One region of the Arthrobacter sp. Y3221114 genome, then DNA from elsewhere that is predicted to be linked to it. Evidence: riboswitches for the same ligand, from Rfam matches in the RefSeq annotation. Region 1 holds a riboswitch; each other region holds the start of a gene.
The links. Region 1 has a riboswitch for S-adenosylmethionine ahead of AC5RV3_RS11520 (O-acetylhomoserine aminocarboxypropyltransferase/cysteine synthase family protein). Riboswitches for the same ligand answer to the same signal wherever they lie in the genome.
Positions count from the first base shown of each region.

Region 2: another riboswitch for S-adenosylmethionine. It lies ahead of AC5RV3_RS05270 (flavin reductase family protein); the one in region 1 lies ahead of AC5RV3_RS11520 (O-acetylhomoserine aminocarboxypropyltransferase/cysteine synthase family protein).
Region 3: another riboswitch for S-adenosylmethionine. It lies ahead of AC5RV3_RS15265 (bifunctional o-acetylhomoserine/o-acetylserine sulfhydrylase); the one in region 1 lies ahead of AC5RV3_RS11520 (O-acetylhomoserine aminocarboxypropyltransferase/cysteine synthase family protein).

Region 1 is NZ_JBNHHW010000004.1:417,302-422,746, forward strand. Features, by position in the region: gene malQ (4-alpha-glucanotransferase) at 1-724, opposite strand, end outside; SAM riboswitch class I at 957-1,049, shown strand; gene AC5RV3_RS11520 (O-acetylhomoserine aminocarboxypropyltransferase/cysteine synthase family protein) at 1,140-2,615, shown strand; gene AC5RV3_RS11525 (CoA-binding protein) at 2,612-3,109, shown strand; gene AC5RV3_RS11530 (Ig-like domain-containing protein) at 3,611-5,445, shown strand, end outside.
Region 2 is NZ_JBNHHW010000002.1:261,051-263,170, forward strand. Features, by position in the region: gene AC5RV3_RS05265 (prephenate dehydratase) at 1-595, shown strand, start outside; SAM riboswitch class IV at 727-841, shown strand; gene AC5RV3_RS05270 (flavin reductase family protein) at 894-1,400, shown strand; gene AC5RV3_RS05275 (aldo/keto reductase) at 1,435-2,120, opposite strand, start outside.
Region 3 is NZ_JBNHHW010000007.1:155,556-157,675, reverse strand. Features, by position in the region: gene AC5RV3_RS15270 (VOC family protein) at 1-343, opposite strand, end outside; SAM riboswitch class IV at 572-686, shown strand; gene AC5RV3_RS15265 (bifunctional o-acetylhomoserine/o-acetylserine sulfhydrylase) at 754-2,079, shown strand.

The DNA of each region.
Region 1 (5,445 bases):
GCAGGTAGGGCGAGGGCTCCACCGGCGGCACGGGTTGTGCCGCGTGCAGCGGGTTGATCAGGACGAAGCCGGCGCCCTTGGCCGCAGCGGTTTCAGAGAGGCGGGCAAGGTCCGCGAGATCACCGATGCCCCACGACGACCGCGAGCGCACCGAGTACAGCTGTGCCATCAGGCCCCAGGTCCGGGGAAGCTTGTCGGCGGTGGTGAGCCGCCGCGGGGTGACCACCAGCGCGCACTGTGCCAAGCTGCCGGATGGTTCCGCGGCCGCGCCGGTTCGGGTCGCCGTCGCTTCCGACAGTTCCGCGACCTCCAGCGTGTGCCAGCCCAGCGGGAGGTCGGCCGGCACAACCGCCGCGAAACGTCCGCCCGGATCACCTTCGGCGCCAGACCTGCCGGACACCACCTCGACGTCGCGCGAAGACCCGTCCTCCAACAGGACCTTGGCCCGCGGGCGGAGGCCCGCGCCGACATTGACTGGAACCTCGGTGGCGGTGCCTTGGCGAAGGACGACGGCGGGCGGCAGCGTGCGCTGCAACGGCTCGAGCTCGGCGGCACGGAGGGATGCGGCGACATCGTCGTCGGTCGCGCAGGGGACGTCCAGCGCGGTGAGGACGGCAACCAGGGTTGCCGGTCCGACTTCTTTCTCGCCGCCGTCCCAACCGCGGAAGGTAATGCCGACACCGTGTTCCTGTGCGAGGCGCTGCAACGCCGAGAGCTCAGCCATAGACCCAATCTACGGGAACTACGCGGACCTTTGCCGGGAGGTCGGCGCAACCGGCAGGCTCGCAGCAGGCGCGGTTCCCGTCCCACTCGCGGCCGGGCACCGCCGTCGTGCTGGGCATTCGCAAGCCGGGGCAACCGCGAGGCGGTGCATCCGCAAGGCGGGGCGCCCAAGGCCGGACGCAACGCGGCTCCACATTTTTTGGTCCCGCGGCAGTTGGTTGCGAGAATGGACGCGACCATCCCGAGCGGTTGAGAGATCTGGCTCTTTGACACCGCAGCAACCATCCGGCCTACCGGAAAGGTGCTACCGCCAGAAGCGATGGAGAGAGCGCAAGCAATCTTTGATCCGGACGGCGCCCCCGCCGCCAAGGACCGTCATTGCCCGGGAATCCTAGTTTTGAAGGAGCAACCGCCTGATGGCTGAACGCACATTCGGTTTCCGCACCCGCGCCCTGCACGCCGGCGGCACGCCCGATGCCGAGCACGGCGCCCGGGCCGTCCCGATCTACCAGAGCACCTCGTTCGTGTTCAAGGACACGGACGACGCCGCCAACCTCTTCGCGCTGCAGAAGTACGGCAACATCTACTCCCGCATCGGCAATCCCACGGTCGCCGCGTTCGAGGAGCGCATCGCCTCGCTCGAGGGCGGCATCGGCGCGGTCGCCACGTCCTCGGGCATGGCCGCCGAGTTCATCACCTTCGCGGCCCTCGCCGGGGCGGGCGACCACATCGTGGCCTCGTCCAAGCTGTACGGCGGCACCATCACCCAGCTGGATGTGACGCTGCGCCGGTTCGGCGTGGAGACCACGTTCGTCGACTCCAACGACCCGGCCGACTTCGCCGCGGCCATCGGGGAGAACACCAAGGCCGTCTACACCGAGATCGTGGCCAACCCCTCCGGCGACATCGCCGACCTGGCGGGACTGGCCGCCGTGGCGCACGACGCCGGGATCCCCCTGGTCGTGGACGCCACCTTGAGCACGCCCTACCTGATCCGCCCGATCGAGCACGGCGCGGACATCGTGATCCACTCCGCCACCAAGTTCCTCGGCGGCCACGGCACCACCCTGGGCGGCGTCGTCGTCGAATCCGGCCGTTTCAACTGGGGCAACGGCAAGTTCCCGCAGATGACCGAACCGGTGCCCAGCTACGGCAACGTGTCCTGGTGGGGCAACTTCGGCGAGTACGGCTTCCTCACCAAGCTCCGGTCCGAGCAGCTGCGCGACATCGGCCCGTCGCTGTCTGCGCAGTCCGCGTTCCAGCTGCTGCAGGGCGTGGAGACGCTGGCCCAGCGGATGGACGAGCACCTGGCCAACGCCCGCACGGTGGCCGAGTGGCTGGACGCCGACGAGCGCGTCTCCTGGGTCAGCTACGCCGGCCTGCCCGCGCACCCGCATTACGAGCGGGGCCGGAAGTACCTGCCGAAGGGCGTGGGCTCCGTGTTCAGCTTCGGCGTCAAGGGCGGCCGCACCGCAGGCCAGAAGTTCATCGAGTCGCTGCAGCTGGCCAGCCACCTCGCCAACATCGGTGACGCCCGCACCCTGGTGCTGCACCCGGGATCGACCACCCACCAGCAGCTCACCGCCGACCAACTGGTGGCTGCCGGCGTGCCCGAGGACCTGATCCGCATCTCCGTAGGCCTGGAAGACGTGGACGATATCCTCTGGGACTTGGACCAGGCGCTGGCCGCCTCGCAGCAAGCAGGCGCCGAGCACGGCCCCAGCCGTGACCATGAGGACGAGGCGTTCAACACCTCCGAGTTCGCCTCGCCCAGCTATGCCGGCGAGTCCTGCGCGATCCCGGCAGCGCGTGCCGCCCGGACAGAGCCCGGAACGCGCGTGGTCGAGTCCGTGGAAGAACTGATCGAAGCCGAAGAAGGAGCCGCCAAGTGACCGCGACACCAGAACGCACCTGGATCGGCCCGTCCGCCGCGGAGCGGCTGAACATCCTGCGCAACACCAAGTCCATCGCCATCGTCGGCGCTTCCGACAAGCCGAGCCGGGCCAGCTACTTCGTTTCGACATATCTGCTCTCCAGCTCGCCGTACAAGGTCTACTTCGTGAATCCGGTGGCCAAGGAAATCCTCGGCCAGCCGGTCTACAAGTCGCTGGCGGACCTGCCCGAAGTACCGGACCTGGTGGACGTGTTCCGCAAACACGACGACCTGCCCACGGTGCTGGAGGAAACGCTGGCCGTCGGCGCCAAGACCATTTGGCTCCAGCTGGGTTCCTGGCACGAGGAGGTCGCGGCCAAGGCCGAGGCCGCCGGCTTGAACGTGGTGATGGACCGCTGCGTGAAGATCGAGCACGCCCGCTTCCACGGCGGCCTGCACCTGGCTGGCTTCGACACCGGCGTGATCTCCTCCAAGCGGCAGCTGACCGCCTAGGCGGGCCACCCTGAGCGGCTTCGCCGAACGACTAAGCTACGGTGCACTAACGACGGCGGAGGGCCGGGATTGCCGCCCGCGCCGCCCGCGCCTGACCCGCCGGCTGCGACCGACCCGCCGCCCGCGCCTGACCCGCCGACCGCGAAAAGCCCGCCCCTTGTCCCCGGGCCTCCCACGTGGAGGGCCGGGGCACGCGGCGGGTTTTTTCCTGCCCGCAAGTAGCTAGAAGAAGCCTTCAAGGATTTCCCCAAGGTCCTCATCGGATGCTGTGGCCAGCCACACATTACTCGACCAGGGGGAGTCACCGTGTTTACTGCACCAACCGATCCACAACCAAGGAGGGGCACCGAACGTGCCCAAAGGGGGAAGCCATCCTTCCCCCAAAAAGTTACGGCCGGGCTCGCCGCGCTCGTGTTGGGCGCGGGCGTATTGCCCTCCGCCCTCGCCCCCGCGGCGTTGGCAGCGCCGGTAGGCCAGGGCCTGACCCTCAATGCCGGGGACATGAGGTTCATCCTGAAGCAGATCAAGATCGCGGAGAACCACGCCACCAAGGAAGACGCCGACGGCAATCCCGTGCCGGGCCAGCCGCTCCTCGGCCCCGGCCCCAACCAGATAGCGAATCCACTGCTGCCCTACGGGCTGCGGACCGTGGACGGGTCCGACAACAACCTGGTGCCCAACCAGGGGCACTTCGGCGCCGCCAGCCTGCCCTTCCCGCGCTTGTCAGAACCGGAATGGCGGACCACCGCCGGGGGCCAGTCGTACAAGTCGGTCAACGTTCCGATGCTCCGGGACGCGGACCCGCGCTTCGTCAGCAACGTGATCGTGGACCAGACCTCCACCAATCCGGCCGCGATCGCTGCGGCCGGCAAGGCGCACCGGACGGTGAACGACGGCCCGACGGCGGTTCCCTGCGACGCCGAGGGCCGGCCCCTGAACTGCATGCCCGAAGGCGAGACACTCGACATCCCGAATGTCACCACCGACTTTGGGCTCTCGCCGCCATACAACGGCTTCTTTGCCCTGTTCGGGCAGTTTTTCGACCACGGCATCGACTTCACCAAGAAGACCAGCAACGTCGTCATGATGCCCCTTGCAAAGGACGATCCGCTGTATGTCGAGGGCTCGCCCACGAACTTCATGCTGCTCAACCGGGCGGAGAACCAGCCCGGCCCCGACGGCAAGCTCGGCACCGACGACGATATCCAGGACGCCACGAACACGGACTCTCCGTGGGTTGACCAGAGCCAGACCTACGGTTCGAACCCGTCACATCACGTCTTCCTCCGGGAGTATGAGCTCAACGAGGAGGGCGACCCCGTCTCGACCGGCGAACTGGCCGAAGGCGCCCCCGGCGGCATGGCCACCTGGGCGGACATCAAGGCCCAGGCCGAGTCGATGCTCGGCCTGAAGCTCTCCGACGCCGACGTCGTTAATATCCCGATGCTGGCCACCGACCAGTACGGGCGCTTCCTGCGCGGTCCCAACGGGCTGCCGCAGTACATCACGCAGGACAAGCAGTTCGTGGAAGGGAACCTGGAAAGCCTTGTTGCGCCGCCGGAGAATGTCCAGCGGATCGGCATCGCGTTCCTGGACGATATCTCCCACTTCGCGGCACCGTTCGACTCGCGCGGCACGGCCCTGGCACCCGACGGGGACGACGGCATCACCCCCACCAGCGGCCGGCAGGACCCGGGCACCTACGACGACGAAATGCTCAACGCGCACTTCGTTGCCGGCGACGGCCGCGTGAACGAGAACATCGGACTCACCGCCGTCCACCAGGTCTTCCACTCGGAGCACAACCGGCTGGTCACCTACATGGAAGAACTGCTGACGTCCCTGAACCTGGACCTGAACGAGTGGAAGCTCCCCAACGGCGAATGGAACGGGGAGCGCCTCTTCCAGGCCGCACGGTTCGTCACGGAGATGGAATACCAGCACATCGTCTTCGAGGACTTCGCGCGCAAGATCCAACCGGGCATCAATCCGTTCAACGTCTTCACCCAGGCGGACACGGCAATTGACCCGGCGATTGAGGCGGAGTTCGCCCACGCGACCTACCGGTTCGGGCACTCCATGCTGACGGACGCGGTGGACCGGAAGACCAACAGCGGCGCCGACATCGGCCTGCCGCTGCTGGACGCGTTCCTGAATCCACCGGCCTACTACGCCAACGGGGACAGCACGATGACTCCCGAGCAGGCCGCAGGCGCGATCGCGATGGGCATGACCGACCAGGTGGGTGCAGAACTCGACGAGTTCGTCACCGACACGCTGCGCAACAGCGTGCTGGGCCTGCCCCTGGACCTGGCCGCGCTGAACATCGCCCGCGG
Region 2 (2,120 bases), on a different contig from region 1:
GGCCACCGTGGAGCAGGCCAGGGAGGTGCACAGCCACATCCACGCGCTGGGCCAGTGCCGGAAGCTTATCCGCAGGCTCGGGCTTACTCCGGTGATCGCCGGCGACACCGCAGGTTCGGCCCGAGAGGTGGCCGAGTGGAACGACCCGGCCAAGGTCTCGCTGGCGCCGCCGATGGCTGCCGAGCTCTACGGCCTGGAAGTCTTCGCCGAAAATGTCGAAGACGATCCGACGAACACCACCCGGTTCGTGGTGCTGGCCGACCGCCGGCCGGTCCCGTCCCGCGAAGATTTGCCCGGCCCGGCCGTGACCAGCTTCGTCTTCCGTGTGCGGAACGTGCCGTCGGCGCTGTACAAGGCCCTGGGCGGATTCGCCACCAACGGCATCAACATGACCAGGCTGGAGAGCTACATGGTGGGCGGCGAGTTTGCCGCCACCATGTTCATGGTGGACGTCGAAGGGCACCCGGACGACCAGGCCATGGTCCACGCCTTCGAGGAACTGGACTTCTTCACCACGGAAATCCGCATTCTGGGCGTCTACCCTGCGCATCCGTTCCGCCAACAGACCGTGCGCCCCGGCGGCGTCGCCCGGTAGCAGTCGGGCGACAGCCGTCGGGCAACAGCCGTCAGGCGGCAACCGTCGGGCAGCCGCAAGTAAAACGCGGCATTTGACGAAGTATTACCGGCGTTTGACCCAGGCCCTTCCCCGCTCTTAGCGTGGAGACGAATCAAGAGTGCCAACTGCACAGCCCTGGCTGGTTGGCCGGCAACCCTCTACCGTAGCGGGGTGCTCCAGGTGATGATTCGGCCCGCCGGGTATGTCGGCAGGCAAGTACGCGTATCCTCCCGCAGCAGCCCGGCAGCAGCGGATGCGCCCAAGCCCCAAGGACGCCATGTCGCTACACAATGACCTGACACCCAACACATTGCGCTCCGCCTTCGGCCGCTTCCCCTCGGGTATCGCGGCGCTGTGCGCGATCGTCGACGGCGAGCCCCAGGGCATCGTCGCCTCCTCGTTCACCGTCGGCGTCTCCCTCGAGCCGCCGCTAGTGATGTTCGCCGTGCAAAACACCTCCCGGACCTGGCCGGTGGTCCGGCGGGCCGACCGGATCGGAGTCTCGGTGCTCGGCACCGGGCACGACGGCGTCTGCCGCCAGATCGCGTCCAAGAACGGTGACCGCTTTGCCGGACTCCGCCTGCACGGCACGGACGACGGCGCGCTGTTCCTGCACGACGCGGCGCTGTGGCTGGACTGCTCGGTGCACCAGGAGGTCCCGGCCGGGGACCACCACGTCGTGCTGCTGCAGGTGCACGGCCTGTCCACGCACGACGGCACCCACGAGCCCCTGGTCTTCCACGATTCCGGGTTCCGCCGGCTGGAACAGCCGGCCTTCGTCTAGGCAGAAAAGTTCCCGCACCGGCGGCAGCCGTCGGCTAGGGCAGCGGCCTTCCCCGGGCCGCCACCCACAGGGAGTACCACTCCTGGCGGGTCATCGCCGCTCCGACCGCCTCCGCCTGGGCGCAGGCCCGGATCCGGTCCGGGCTGCTGGTACCGATGACAGGCCGGATGCCCGCGGGATGCCGCAGCAGCCAGCCCAGCACCACGGCTTCCGGAGGGCAGCCCTTGTCCCGGGCAAGTTCCGTGACCAGGGCAGCGGCCGAATGGTCCGCGGAGAGTGGGGCATCCGCCCGTGCGGAAGCATCCGTCGTCACAGCCCCCTCTGCCGTCCGGCCGTGATTCTGCCCGGTCCCGGCGGCGGGCGTTCCCGCGCCGGCCGCCGCGTCGGCCAGGCCTGCCGCACGGCCGCTGTAGCGGCCCTGGGCCAGCGCGCCCCAGGCCTGCAGTTCCACCCCGTTGGCGGCGCAGTATTCCAAGGTGCCGTGCGGGAACCTGGTGCCCGTTCCGTCCGGGTGGTTCACCAGCACGGCGGACTCCAGCCAGTCGCGTCGGTACAGGCTCATTTCGAGCTGGTTCACCGCCAGCGGCTCGTCCAGCGCCGACTGCAGCCAGCGCATTTGGTCGCCGGACATGTTCGAGACACCAAGCCGGCGGACCTTCCCGGCCATCCGGAGCTCGTTGAACGCCGCGGCGATCTCTTCGGCCGGCGCCAGCGGGTCCG
Region 3 (2,120 bases), on a different contig from region 1:
CGTCCGGGAACTTGCGGTTGCCGGGAACCGCGTGGCGGCCCAGCCGTTCTTCGAACGGGGTCAGGTCCTCGACTGCCACGCACCAGCCCATCCAGCCGCCGCCGGCCTCGGAGCGCGCCCGCACGGCCTGGCCAAAGGGGGCTTTGTCGGAAGCGGGGTGGTCGAGAACCTCCACCACCTCCAGGTAGTGGTGGTCGGTGAGGGGGAAGATCATATTGCGGGTGCCGAAGCGTGGGTGAACCCCGCCCTTGACGGCGTCGATGCCCAGGGCTCTGGAGATCCGCTCGGAGGTGGCAGCCAGACCGTCGGGTTCAGCAGCATAAGAAACATGGTCGAAGCGCATGGCATTATCTTGGCACTTTGTGAACCCGCTCTCGACTTAGGGTGACCTAAGTCACTCAGCTTGCGGCTCGTGCGGGGCGCGGCGTTCCTGACGGGGATTCCGCCCGACCGGCATGCCTCCCAGGGGAAAGTGGCGGCGGGCAGGCGGACAGGCGGGCGGGCGGTGAGCGGCCAGTCATAAGGTGTCATATTGTTGCGGCCGCCGGCTTGTCTGCGGAGACTGGAGGCAGGTCATGAGTGCCAGCGCGAAACCCCGGTTTGCTGGCCGGCAACCCTCCAACCGCGGTGGGGTGCCCCGGGTGAAGACCAGGCAGCCGCCATAAGGCGGTGCGCAAGCGCGGGTCACACCCGGGACAGACATGCCGGCACGGCCGGATCCCGGATGGCCCCTTCCACTGAAGGAGTTGCACCATGTCCACTGCAGATTGGTCCTTTGAGACCCGTCAGATTCACGTAGGCCAGGAGCCGGATGCCGCAACGGGCGCCCGCGCCCTTCCGATCTACCAGACCACCTCGTTCGTCTTCCCCAGCACGCAGAGCGCCGCGGACCGTTTTGCCCTCTCCGAACTTGCGCCGATTTACACCAGGATCGGCAACCCCACCACCGAGGCTGTGGAGACCCGGATCGCCAACCTGGAGGGCGGCGTGGGCGCCCTGTTGCTTGCCTCGGGACAGGCAGCATCCACGTTCTCCATCCTGAACCTCGCCGAGGCCGGCGACCATATCGTGGCCAGCCCCAGCCTGTACGGCGGCACCTACAACCTGCTCCGCACCACGCTGCCCAAGTTCGGCATCGACGTCACATTCGTCGAGGATCCGGATAACCTGCAGCAGTGGCGCGATGCCGTGAAGCCGAACACCAAGGCGTTCTTCGGTGAGGTGGTCTCCAATCCGCGCCAGGACGTGCTGGATCTGGAGTCGGTCAGCGCCATCGCCCATGAGAACGGTGTGCCACTGATCGTCGACAACACGTTGGCAACCCCGTACCTGATCCGACCGATCGAGTGGGGGGCCGACATCGTGCTCCACTCGGCCACCAAGTACCTCGGCGGCCACGGGACGGCCATCGGCGGCGTGATCGTGGATGCCGGAACGTTCGATTTCGCCGCGGACCCCGGGAAGTTCCCCGGGTTCAACACGCCGGACGAGACCTACAACGGGCTGGTCTTCGCCCGCGACCTCGGCGTCAACGGCGCTTTGGGCGCCAACCTGGCCTACATCCTCAAGGCCCGGGTGCAGTTGCTGCGCGACCTGGGGTCCGCGATCTCGCCGTTCAACGCGTTCCTGATTGCCCAGGGGCTGGAGACGCTGAGCCTGCGCGTGGAGCGGCACGTGGCCAACGCGCAGAAGGTGGCGGAATTCCTGGAAGAGCACGACGACGTTGCCTCCGTCGCGTACCTCGGCCTGCCCTCCAGCCCGTGGTACGACCGCGGCCGCAAGTACGGCCCGAAGGGCACGGGCGCCATCGTCTCGTTCGAGATCAAGGGCGGCATCGAGGCCGGCAAGCGCTTTGTGGACGGCCTTGAACTGCACTCGCACGTGGCCAACCTGGGCGATGTCCGCTCGCTGGTGATCCACCCGGCGTCGACCACGCATGCCCAGCTCTCCGCCCCGGAGCGGCTCGCGGCCGGGGTGACCGACGGGCTGGTCCGGCTGTCCGTGGGCATCGAGAACGTCAACGACATCATCGCCGATCTGGAGGCCGGTTTCCGCGCCGCCAAGGGCGCGGACGACTAGGCAAGCAGGTAGAGCGCAGCGTGACGATAGTGCAACCGCAG